2 regions of the Paenibacillus sophorae genome follow, and region 1 is predicted to be linked to the other one. Evidence: predicted binding sites of a transcription regulator. Region 1 holds the regulator's gene; the other holds the start of a gene.

Region 1 (5,271 bases):
CTCTGCCAGCATCCCTTCAGCCGTATAATTCCCTTCGCCGACCGGCTTCCCTGTTAGCTCAAGTTTTTTTGCCGCATCAGCAGTATTTACAATTTCAAACCGTACTTCCTTGGCATCGTCCACTGGCTCGCCACCCTGAGTCACTCTGGCTTCAAAGGTGATTTCTTGATTAACCGTCGCCGCTGGCGGACTCCACGAGAGCTCGACCTTGATCGGCTCCATTGACATCTTTGACATATTCATACCGGAATGATTGTTTTTCCCAGAAGAACAGCCTGTGAGTGCTCCGGCAATTAACAGGAACAATAGAACCCATTTTGCGAATGGTCTCAGCATATGCAGCCCTCCCGGATAGCCTCTGAGTCGTACGGTTTGTTGATTACATCTTACGTTATTCTTACGTTAAGTCTGCCTCTCTTATTATACATGGAATGACCGTCTTTGGTAGCCAATGATACGCCGTTTTCTATAGAAATGAGATATTTGTCACACATTCGGTTTAATATTCCATATAAAAGACCGATACCCTGTCATGCAGGATACCGGTCACGAAAAGAATGATATAAGGTTAGAGACTTTGAACCAAAGGAAGCAGCTCCGACAAATGCTTGATTTCATAATGAGGGGTAATTTCCGGGTCGGATGGTTTGCCGGTGCGATTGATCCATACCGTAGTAAGTCCTGCAGCCAAACCGCCGCGAATGTCAGTCGTAAGCTTGTCTCCGACCATAATTCCCTGCTCTGGTGCAATATCCAGGCGCTTCAGCGCATGCTCAAAAATCGCCACGTCCGGCTTGCCCTTCCCAAATGTCCCGGAAATGACAATATGATCAAAGAAAGGAATCAGCTCAGGTACGCCATCCAGCTTCTCCTGCTGTAGGGCCGGACAGCCGTTGGTCAGCAGCAGCAGCTTTACCTGCCCGCGAAGCGCAGCCAGAACTTCCAGCGTCTCTTCATACATGTAAGGACGGCTGCGGCGTTCCGAGGCAAAGCGCGCAGCAAGTGTCTCCGCCAGGCTCTCATCGTCTATTCCCACAGCCGCAAGTCCGCGGCGCCAGGATTCCTTCCGGTAATTTGGAGCAAGCTCCTCCAGCTTCCGGAACTGCTCTTGCTCTCCGGCTGTAAAATTCGCCCACAGCGCTTCAAACGGGTTAATTCCGATCATCTGCGTAAAAGGAAAGGTCTCGTAAGACTCATAGAGAATTCTCGCCTCCCGTCTGACCGCAGCTTCCAATTCCTTCGGGTCCACGGCTTCGCCCGCCGCTTTGCAGGCGTATTCAAAAGCTTCCTCAATGCTTCGCTCATCCCATAGAAGAGTATCATCCAAATCAAACAGTACGGCGGCTATCGGCATTCCTTTACTCCCTCTCTATAATAAACTTGCAATTGCTGTTCAATCTATTCGCGCTCCACCGGAATATGGTTTATCTGACCAAAACGTTCCATCCGCTCGCCCATAACAGCCGTGTCGTAGCGGTTAATCAACCGGGAGAAAATCCAATGCCCCCGTTTAGCTTTGGGCTTAATGCTAATGGAGCGGCGGGATATGATAATTTTCTCAATGTCCGTTGCTTCCAGGAACCTTTGGCGGTTAAATTTGAAAGTGGATACCCGTGCGCGTTCAACTTTCAAATAAGGACGACGGAAAAAGATCATTGCCGCCAGTGCAAAATAAAGCACGACGCCAACCCAATTCATTACCAGGCTGTTTTGATTCGCAGAAGATGTATCGAACTGGCCGATGATCCAATAAAGAGCCCCCAGTGCCGCAAGCAGTACAGGGAAAACAATATTGCGTCCCTTGTAGACGTCGGTTTGGCCGGCCTTGGATGAAGAATTGATGGAATCCTTACCCTCTTTTTTTCTTCTCTTGTTGATCTGCTGCGTGTTGCGTTGAACCATTCTTTCCCAAGAACGGGCCATTTCATTTCCCCCTAGTCTTCCTGAAATATCTATGAAAAGACGGCTTCGGCTTGATTAATGAAGGTTTCTGTTGCCGTCTCGTTCATTTCCTTTGTCATCCACAATTTCAATCGACTCCAATTGAGCGCGGAAATTGCGGCGTACATTGCCAAGGTATATCTCCCGAAGCTTGGCGCGTTCAGCCAATTCCTCTTCATTAAGTCCGACGCTCTTTTGCTTGCGCGCCAGCTCATTAATGCGATTAACCAGTTCATCTATGTTCATGATCTTTCCTCCTAATTAGTGCATGATTATTGTTCATATCGGCGTTAGCTGTAAGTTAACGGAACCGGTAGAACAGCTCTAAATTCATTCTAACTTTGCCATGAGAAAAAGAGCTTGTCAAGGCGACTCCCCTGAAAGCTCATTTGTACTGCAATAGACCTGACATCCTTCTATACTGTTATTTCAGCACTTTGCTATATTTGCTTCAAAGCACTAAAGGATTTATTCAAATGCTCATTTGTATATGGGAATTGACAATATATCTCCAGCCTGAATATCGGAACCGTTCAAATTATTATGTCGTTTAATAGCATCAACATATACGATAGTTTTCATATCGGAAGATTTATTCTTAAGAGCTATACTCCAAAGTGTATCGCCGGGCTCCACTACAATCCGCTTCTCCTGCTGCAGCGAAGATGCCGAACTGGCAAACACCTGGCTTACCACGGTAAATCCTGAAATAATTAGAAGGAGCACAATCATCAGCTTAAAAACTGCTTGCTGTTTCAATACGATACGGGCTTTCTTGATGAGCGCTTTAGTGTTAATTACAGATGGGTTCATATGGTCAGAAACAGAACTCCGGCACGCCGAGGCTGCCCCCGGTGTCTCATTATAAATGCTGTGGTATGTACTATATTTCAACATCTATCATCAACCTCCAAACACTTGTTCTTACTTGTAAAATTAATATAGCACGAACATGTGTTTCGATCAAGAGGTTTTTCGAACGATTGTTCCCTTTTATTTTAGAACTTATGTTTGTGCGAACGGCAGTTCTATGTTATAATTTTCCCAAACATTACTAGATGGGGTGTATTCCAATGTCAAAGATTTCGAGTCGCCAGCTGGCGATCCTGGAATTTATACGTAACGAAGTTCGCAGCAAGGGGTATCCGCCTTCCGTCCGGGAAATTGGAGAAGCGGTCGGCCTGGCATCCAGTTCTACCGTACACGGGCATCTTGACCGACTGGAGAAGAAAGGGCTTATCCGCCGTGATCCCACGAAACCGCGTGCTATTGAACTGCTGGGTCAGGAAGACTCCGAAAATGTCCATCAGTTCGTACAGACCGTTGCCCGAGTGCCGGTTGTTGGCAAGGTGACTGCGGGTGTACCTATCACAGCTACAGAGAATATTGAAGATTATTTCCCCCTTCCCACCCATTACGTTGGAGATAACAAGGTCTTCATGCTTTCCGTTATGGGCGACAGCATGATCGAAGCCGGCATCATGAACGGAGATTACGTCATAGTCCGCCAGCAGCAGACCGCCGATAACGGTGATATCGTGGTCGCTATGACGGAAGACGATGAAGCCACCGTCAAGACCTTCTATAAGGAGCGCGATCATATTCGCCTGCAGCCTGAAAATCCGGCCTATGAGCCGCTCCGGCTTAACCGAGTGAGTATTTTGGGTAAGGTAATTGGATTGTTCCGAGACATCCATTAATAGCTGTGCACATTTGAAAGGCGGCCCCGCTTACCGGGTCCGCCCTTTTTACGTATATTACTGCATAGCTTATTGCGCATCACTTCGATATTCAGCGAAATTCGAACGGCATATGCACTCCCTGCATATTTTATACCGTAAAGGAGTGCTGATCATATGCCTAATTATCGGATCATTGTCGATTTATCCCAGCGCATGCTGTATCTTCTGGATAACGATAAAGTCGTTCGGGGCTTCCCCGTAGGGATCGGAAAAATGCTGACCCAGACACCCGAGGGCGAATATACTATCGTTAATAAGCAGGCAAATCCAGGCGGACCATTCGGTGCATTCTGGATGGGACTTTCCAAGCCCCATTACGGCATTCATGGAACCAATAATCCCGCGTCTATCGGTCATCAGGTTTCGCACGGATGCATCCGGATGCATAATGCCGCCGTTCTCGAGCTGGCCCGGATCGTCCCGCTTCATACGAGGGTTACCATCCGGCAATAATTTTTAATAGAACTGCTGATACGGCGGTTCTATTATGGATGAAAAATGGACATCCTCTTGGTATTAATTATACAATTTGCCCGGCTGTTGCTCCGGAACGGATTGATAAATCTGCTGCATGGCATTTATCGCTTCGTTGGAAGCCATAATTACGGGATACTCTCCCTTACGGGCCATGTACTGCCATACTTCAAATGCCTGATGAGAACACATCCGGAAGGCATCCTCCAGAAAAGTGCGCAGCTGAGGCGTGGAGCATTCAAATGCGGAATAGGCATACTCGCGTCCGGCGCGCTTTAAGGTTAGCAAATATGAAGTTGCAATTGCGCGGTCATCCAACTGTTGAAGCTGAACTTTGGGCTCGAGCGGCGGGTACTGGCTTGTAGACATGGAGATTCCGGTGCTCATCTGAAGGGCAGGAACATTCAGTGTATCCTGCGAGAATGACTGGTTCGCAAATTCCACCTTCATATTGTAATCCTGCACATGGACCGCGTAATGACGGGCGATCATATCTTTGAGTTCAGGGTCTTTCGCCTGACTCAGAAACAACGCCATATTCTGAATTGAGTTCGTACAGCTAAGCAGAAGTTCATTTAATTCGTGGGCTTCATGTGAGCCTAATGGCATAAAAAACATCTCCTTTTTCAGGGTAGATAAATTTACTTTTGAATGGACAGATCGAGGGCTTTCTACCCGTAACGTTAGAGGCAGTCGTCATCAAATCAACAGGCAATGAAACTAGTGTACTTCAATAAAAAGATGGGATTCTGGAACGGGAATATTCATTTTTAAGCTTTAACCAGCTCAGGCCGCTTCACTTGCAGAGGGGGAGGAATAAGCCAACCCTTTTCCTTGTTCATTTTTAAAATTCGAGCACCCAGGGCCGCTTTGGTGAGATGGTATTTGGCGAATAAAGCGCCAATATCTTCTCTGATGCTTTGTCCCATTATTTGACTGCAAGCGACTAATCCGGCTGCATTATCTGCAGCAATTTTTGCGGCAATTTCAGGATCTGTAAATCTTGCACCGACAGGAATATCCTCGAGTTTAGTGTGAGATCTTTCAGGCATAACCGGGCCGGTAGCAATTCCGTTATCCAAAAGCAATTTATCACATTCGCTAATTTCCAGCT
Region 2 (5,271 bases), 680 kb from region 1:
ATATTAGCATCCAGATTTTTACCTTTGGACAGCGGTACGACATTGGATTTGACCGACGAGAAGATCGGAAAACCTGAAGCAGAACTGGCCGTGACGTTGCTGCTCTGGGTTCCCACAAGCTGCCGCACGCGATTCGCGAGCACTTCCATATCAAACGGTTTCAAGATATAATACGACGCTCCGAGCTGTACCGCTCTTTGTGTAATGTTCTCTTGGCCGAAGGCCGTCAGCATAATGATCTTAGGCTGGGGGTTCAGATCCAGCTCCCGCAGGCGTTCGAGAACACCTAGTCCATCAAGATGCGGCATAATGATATCAAGGATGAGAACGTCGGGAATCTTGCGAGCTTGGCTCAATAATTGAACCACTTCTTCGCCATTGTACGCAATTCCAGTCACGGTCATATCTTCCTGCTCGGAAATATACTCAGCAAGCAAATTGGTGAATTCCCGGTTATCATCAGCCAATAACACTTCAATATTTTGCACTGGTTGTTTCCTCCTTATGAATATCTGCTTTTTCAAACAGCGTTTTATCTTCTCTGCTTAATGATTTCGACATGTGGAATGAATTTCCTTCTGTCGAAAATTATTTTTCTTTATTTTTTTTTAGCCATGATTTATAATTAATAATTTTATTACACCATTCGATTATCTTCATGAACGTTCGACAAAAAAATCTTAAGGCTAAACCGCCTTAAGATTTGGATGAAAACTATGCTGCTGTGCGGCCCCCGAATCTTTGAGCATCCATTCGATGAAACAACCGTAGCCGGATCTAGGATCATTAACGAAGACATGCGTCACTGCACCGACCAGCTTGCCTTGCTGAAGAATAGGGCTGCCGCTCATGCCCTGCACTATGCCTCCAGTCTTATCAATCAGTCTGGAATCGGTGATCCGCAGGACCATTCCTTTAGTTGCCGGCTCCTGTTGACGGGATACATGGATAATTTCAACGTTGAACCGCTCGACCCGCTGGCCTTCGACTACGGTAAGAATTTGAGCCGCACCTTCCTTGACCTCGCTGCTCATAGCCACAGGAATGGGTTCACGGTATAAACTGTGATCTGGATTACGCCCCATTTTACCGAAAATCCCGAAATCCGTGTTGCTCTCAACGTTGCCGAGCACTTGGCCTTCCTTCATGAAAACCGCACGTTTCTCTCCGGGATCGCCATCTTGGCTTTTAGAGATGGAGGTTACGTTCGATTCGACGATATGACCGCTCCCGACAACAATCGGAGTACCGGTATTCATATCCGTAATAACATGTCCCAGCGCTCCATAAACGCCTTCGCGGGGTGCATAAAAAGTTAGTGTTCCAACGCCCGCGGCAGAATCCCTGATATACAGTCCAAGCCGCCATACCTTGTCATTTCGATCGTACGCCGGTTTGAGTCTGGCCGTTCGTTCCTTACCTTCACGAATATAACGGATGTTGAGTTCGCTGCCGGTATCTCCTGCCCGCTTTACCAGATCCGACACCCTGCTTATCTCGTTCAGCTTGACGCCATCAATGGATACCATAAGATCGCCCGGCAGAAGTCCGCTCGTCTCGCCCGGTGATATTTTAGTTTGCCCCGTCACGTCGACAAGATGATGTCCCACAACCAGCACGCCTGCCGACTTCACCTTAACGCCGATTGTCTGTCCACCGGGATACACCCTGATATCCTGCTCCGCTCCATTCTGGGCCGCTGCGTGCCCATGAATCATTTCGGCATTCGAGGCATAGCCGGAACCTGGAACGGTCAATCCTGAAACACTAAGAAAGAAGGCAAATAAAAGACCTGGCATTAACTTCCTGAGGTTGGGCTTCAAAGGCTGTCACGCTCCCTTTTGCTTCTTTCGCTTGACGAAAAAAGTGGTCGCCAATTGCGTACCTATAAGATAACCCTGCCCCCAGGCTTTTATTACTGTCAATACTTAACCGCTTGGGTTTCCTCAGCTTTGCTGGCCTCCGCCAGATTAAGCATTTCCTGCGCATGATGCAGCGTTTTTTCGGTAATCTCCACACCGCCCAGCATTCTGGCCAGCTCCTTAACCCGTCCTTCTTCGGACAGGGCCTCCACCTCGGTCATTGTACGGCCGTCCTGCACCTTTTTGCGGATAAGGTACTGATGGTCCGCCATGCAGGCCACCTGCGGCAAGTGAGTAATGGAGAAGACCTGGCATGTTGAGGACAGCCGGTACAGCTTATCGGCGATGGATTGAGCCGCACGTCCGCTAACCCCCGTGTCCACTTCGTCGAATATCAGAACAGGGATATCCTCATGCCTTGCGAAGATGCTCTTCATTGCCAGCATGATGCGCGACAGCTCGCCTCCCGAAGCGATTTTGCTCAACGGACGCAGCGGCTCGCCTGGATTGGGAGAAATCATGAACTCGGCGCTGTCGATACCCTGCCGGGTTAACCGGATGCGGCTTCCTTCGTATTCCACTCCCCGTGGATCATCAAGCACATCTATCTTAACTTCAAGGGAAGTCCGTTCCATTTGAAGGTCCTTCAGCTCGCCTTCGACCTGTGACGCCAAATCCGCCGCACACTGACGCCGGGCTTCGCTAAGCTGCATCGCTGCCTCCATCAGCTCACCAAGCAGGGCATTCCGTTTAACCGTAAGTTTGTCCAAATGTTCGTCCTTGTTCTCAAGCAAATCGGTTTCACGGGAAATCTGCTCGTAATACCCTAGAATTTGCTCCACGCTGTCGCCGTATTTACGCCGCAGGCCGGAGATGAGATCAAGCCGGTTCTCCACTTCTTCCAGCCTTGCCGGGTTGAACTCAATGTCTTCGCGGTAGTCGCGCAGCTGAAAAGAGGCGTCCTCAAGCTGATAAAAAGACGACTGAAGCTGTTCCAGAACAGGCTTCAGCGCTTTTTCGTCATAACGGACAACTTCTTCCAAGGTGGAAATGACGTTGCTGATCGCTTCAAGCCCCTGGCGGCCATTGAGGAGCTCGTAAGCGCCGGAGATGGAATCCATCATTTTCTCGCTATAGGATAGTTTGACCCTTTCCTCGGAAAGTAATTCATCTTCTCCCGGCTTTAAGGCAGCAGAAGAGATCTCCTCCAGTTGAAACCGGTACAGATCAAGCATCTGATAGCTTTTTTGGCTCGAATCCTGCAGCTCGCGCAGTTCTTTCTCCACCTGGGCAAACTTTGAATATCTCTCCTGATATTCCGCCTTCAGCGGTCCGATTACAGATTCTCCGTAAGTATCCAGCAGCCCCAAATGCCGCTCCGGTCTCAGCAGATTCTGGTGCTCGTGCTGGCCGTGGATATTGACAAGCTGCTCGCCGATTTCGCGCAGCATCGTCAGATTCACCATTTGGCCGTTAACACGGGAAGTGCTCTTTCCCTGGGAGTTCAGCTCCCGGCGTATAATTAAATGCTCCTCTTTCTGCGCCCTGATTCCGAGCTTCTCCAGCGTGTTCCAGACCGAATGCCCGCTAGGCAGGCTAAAAAGGGCTTCCATCTCCGCCTTCTCGCAGCCGTAGCGAATGGATTCCGCCGAGCCCCTGGCCCCGGCAATCAATCCGAGCGCATCGATTATGATTGACTTGCCTGCGCCTGTCTCGCCGGTAAGCACATGAAAGCCCGGATAAAAGTAGACATCTACCGACTCGACAACCGCCAGGTTGCGAATGGATAATGTTTCAAGCACAAATATTGCACCTCCGACGCATAAATGCCATGCCTTTTGAGCTCTCCCCTCAACAGATGCTTAGGGAAAGGAAGCTCTTGGGTGGATCATTCTACTAGAAAAGACGTTACCTAAGCTAATCCCGTCTTTCCGACAATTCATTAAAATTTACACCGTCAGCATTATATTGCCTTCGGCCAGGATGTTCAGGTGTGTTCAAGTCTCTGTCAATGCCTGTCCAGTAAACGGGCCATGCTCAAAGTATGACCGAACATAGGTTCGGAGTCAAGGGGTTTCCAGTAAAAAAGTTACTGTTAGGCGGAGGGAAGGAAAATAATGCGTTGCATGTGAAGTGCAGCCGAAGAGGGGCGCAAGAATGGCTACTGTATAGATCGAACAAGATGCTTGAAGATGGCGGACAATGAAGAGGGCAAAGACCCTCCCTTGTCCGAAGTCGATTCATCCCATGCATATAGAGGAAAAGGGGTTCTGTTCTATTGCTGATAATTAGTTAAATGTAACCCATAATTTGCGATACTACTTTTTTACTGTCCTCCGCCTCCCGGCAGATAATCAGGATCGTATCATCACCGGAGATTGTCCCCATGATTTGAGGCCATTCGATACTGTCGATCAGCGCGGCGACGGAGTTGGCCGTTCCAGGCAGACATTTCATGACAACAAGATTGCCCGAATAGTCGATGTGCACAAAGTTGTCCACGAGCACCCGTCTCAGCTTCTGCGTCGGATTGTAGCGCTGATCAGTTGGCAGCGAATATTTATATCTCCCGTCATCCATCGGAACCTTAATCAGAAGCAGTTCCTTGATATCCCGGGATACGGTCGCCTGGGTAACCTGGAAACCCGCGCTTCGAAGCGCTTCAACCAGTTCATCCTGTGTTTCAATATCCCTATGGGTAATGATTTCACGTATCTTGATATGTCTTTGACCTTTCATTAATAGCCTCCCGTATATTTAAAAAGTGCTAATCATTCTCTCCATCATCCCTGCCAAATGTGATCACGTTGACCGTGGCGGCCGGAGCATTCACATAGAGCAGACCCCCAACCCCCGGATAAATCAGGAGATACGGAAGCAGTATATCCCGCACTCCGCTTCCGGTCCACTCCACCGGACGACGCGGACGGGCAAGCACGACGAGATACTGTGTGCCATCCTCAGCCGCAGCGATGTAATCGACAAACAGCCGGCTGTACAGCGGAGCGCCGTCAATGTTAAAGGACAGCGGAATTTTCAGCTTGCCGCCGACAACCTCGTAGCCTGCATCTTCCAGCAAACTTACAGCCGGGTGGGGGTTAATCTCTTCATTCAGCGGAATATGATCCTGCAAAAAGGAACGCGGCGAGCTCTGGAGCCATACATAAATGCGGTAGACGACCCATACCGCCAGCCCAACGCCGATCAGCGCCATAACCGCCTTGTCCGGGCTACCCGTCATCCGAATCACCTCGGTGATTTATTCGAGCAGATAGGGCAAAATCCCTCCTAATAGCCAAAAGAAACTCATCTTCTCGATGAGTTTCCATGAGTGGAAGCCTGACCGCCGAACGTGCCTGCGGCTTCCGCCACCACGTCTTTCGCGATTGCGGCAAAATCGCCGTAAGAC

Evidence for each region. Region 1 encodes LexA, which represses DNA repair genes until DNA is damaged. Its sites were predicted from a motif close to CGAACATATGTTCG; they were not measured.
Region 2: the regulator LexA is predicted to act here: its motif matches at 3,912-3,925, upstream of recN (DNA repair protein RecN).

What each region holds. Positions count from the first base shown of each region.
Region 1 is NZ_CP076607.1:4,055,125-4,060,395, forward strand. It holds gene KP014_RS19100 (FixH family protein) at 1-336, opposite strand, end outside; gene KP014_RS19105 (HAD family hydrolase) at 569-1,354, opposite strand; gene KP014_RS19110 (hypothetical protein) at 1,399-1,923, opposite strand; gene KP014_RS19115 (DUF896 domain-containing protein) at 1,978-2,187, opposite strand; gene yneA (cell division suppressor protein YneA) at 2,422-2,838, opposite strand; gene lexA (transcriptional repressor LexA) at 3,015-3,641, shown strand; gene KP014_RS19130 (L,D-transpeptidase) at 3,798-4,136, shown strand; gene KP014_RS19135 (spore coat protein) at 4,200-4,766, opposite strand; gene KP014_RS19140 (DUF3231 family protein) at 4,928-5,271, opposite strand, start outside.
Region 2 is NZ_CP076607.1:4,738,861-4,744,131, forward strand. It holds gene spo0A (sporulation transcription factor Spo0A) at 1-488, opposite strand, end outside; gene spoIVB (SpoIVB peptidase) at 687-1,799, opposite strand; gene recN (DNA repair protein RecN) at 1,922-3,664, opposite strand; gene ahrC (transcriptional regulator AhrC/ArgR) at 4,155-4,601, opposite strand; gene KP014_RS23000 (hypothetical protein) at 4,630-5,103, opposite strand; gene KP014_RS23005 (TlyA family RNA methyltransferase) at 5,169-5,271, opposite strand, start outside.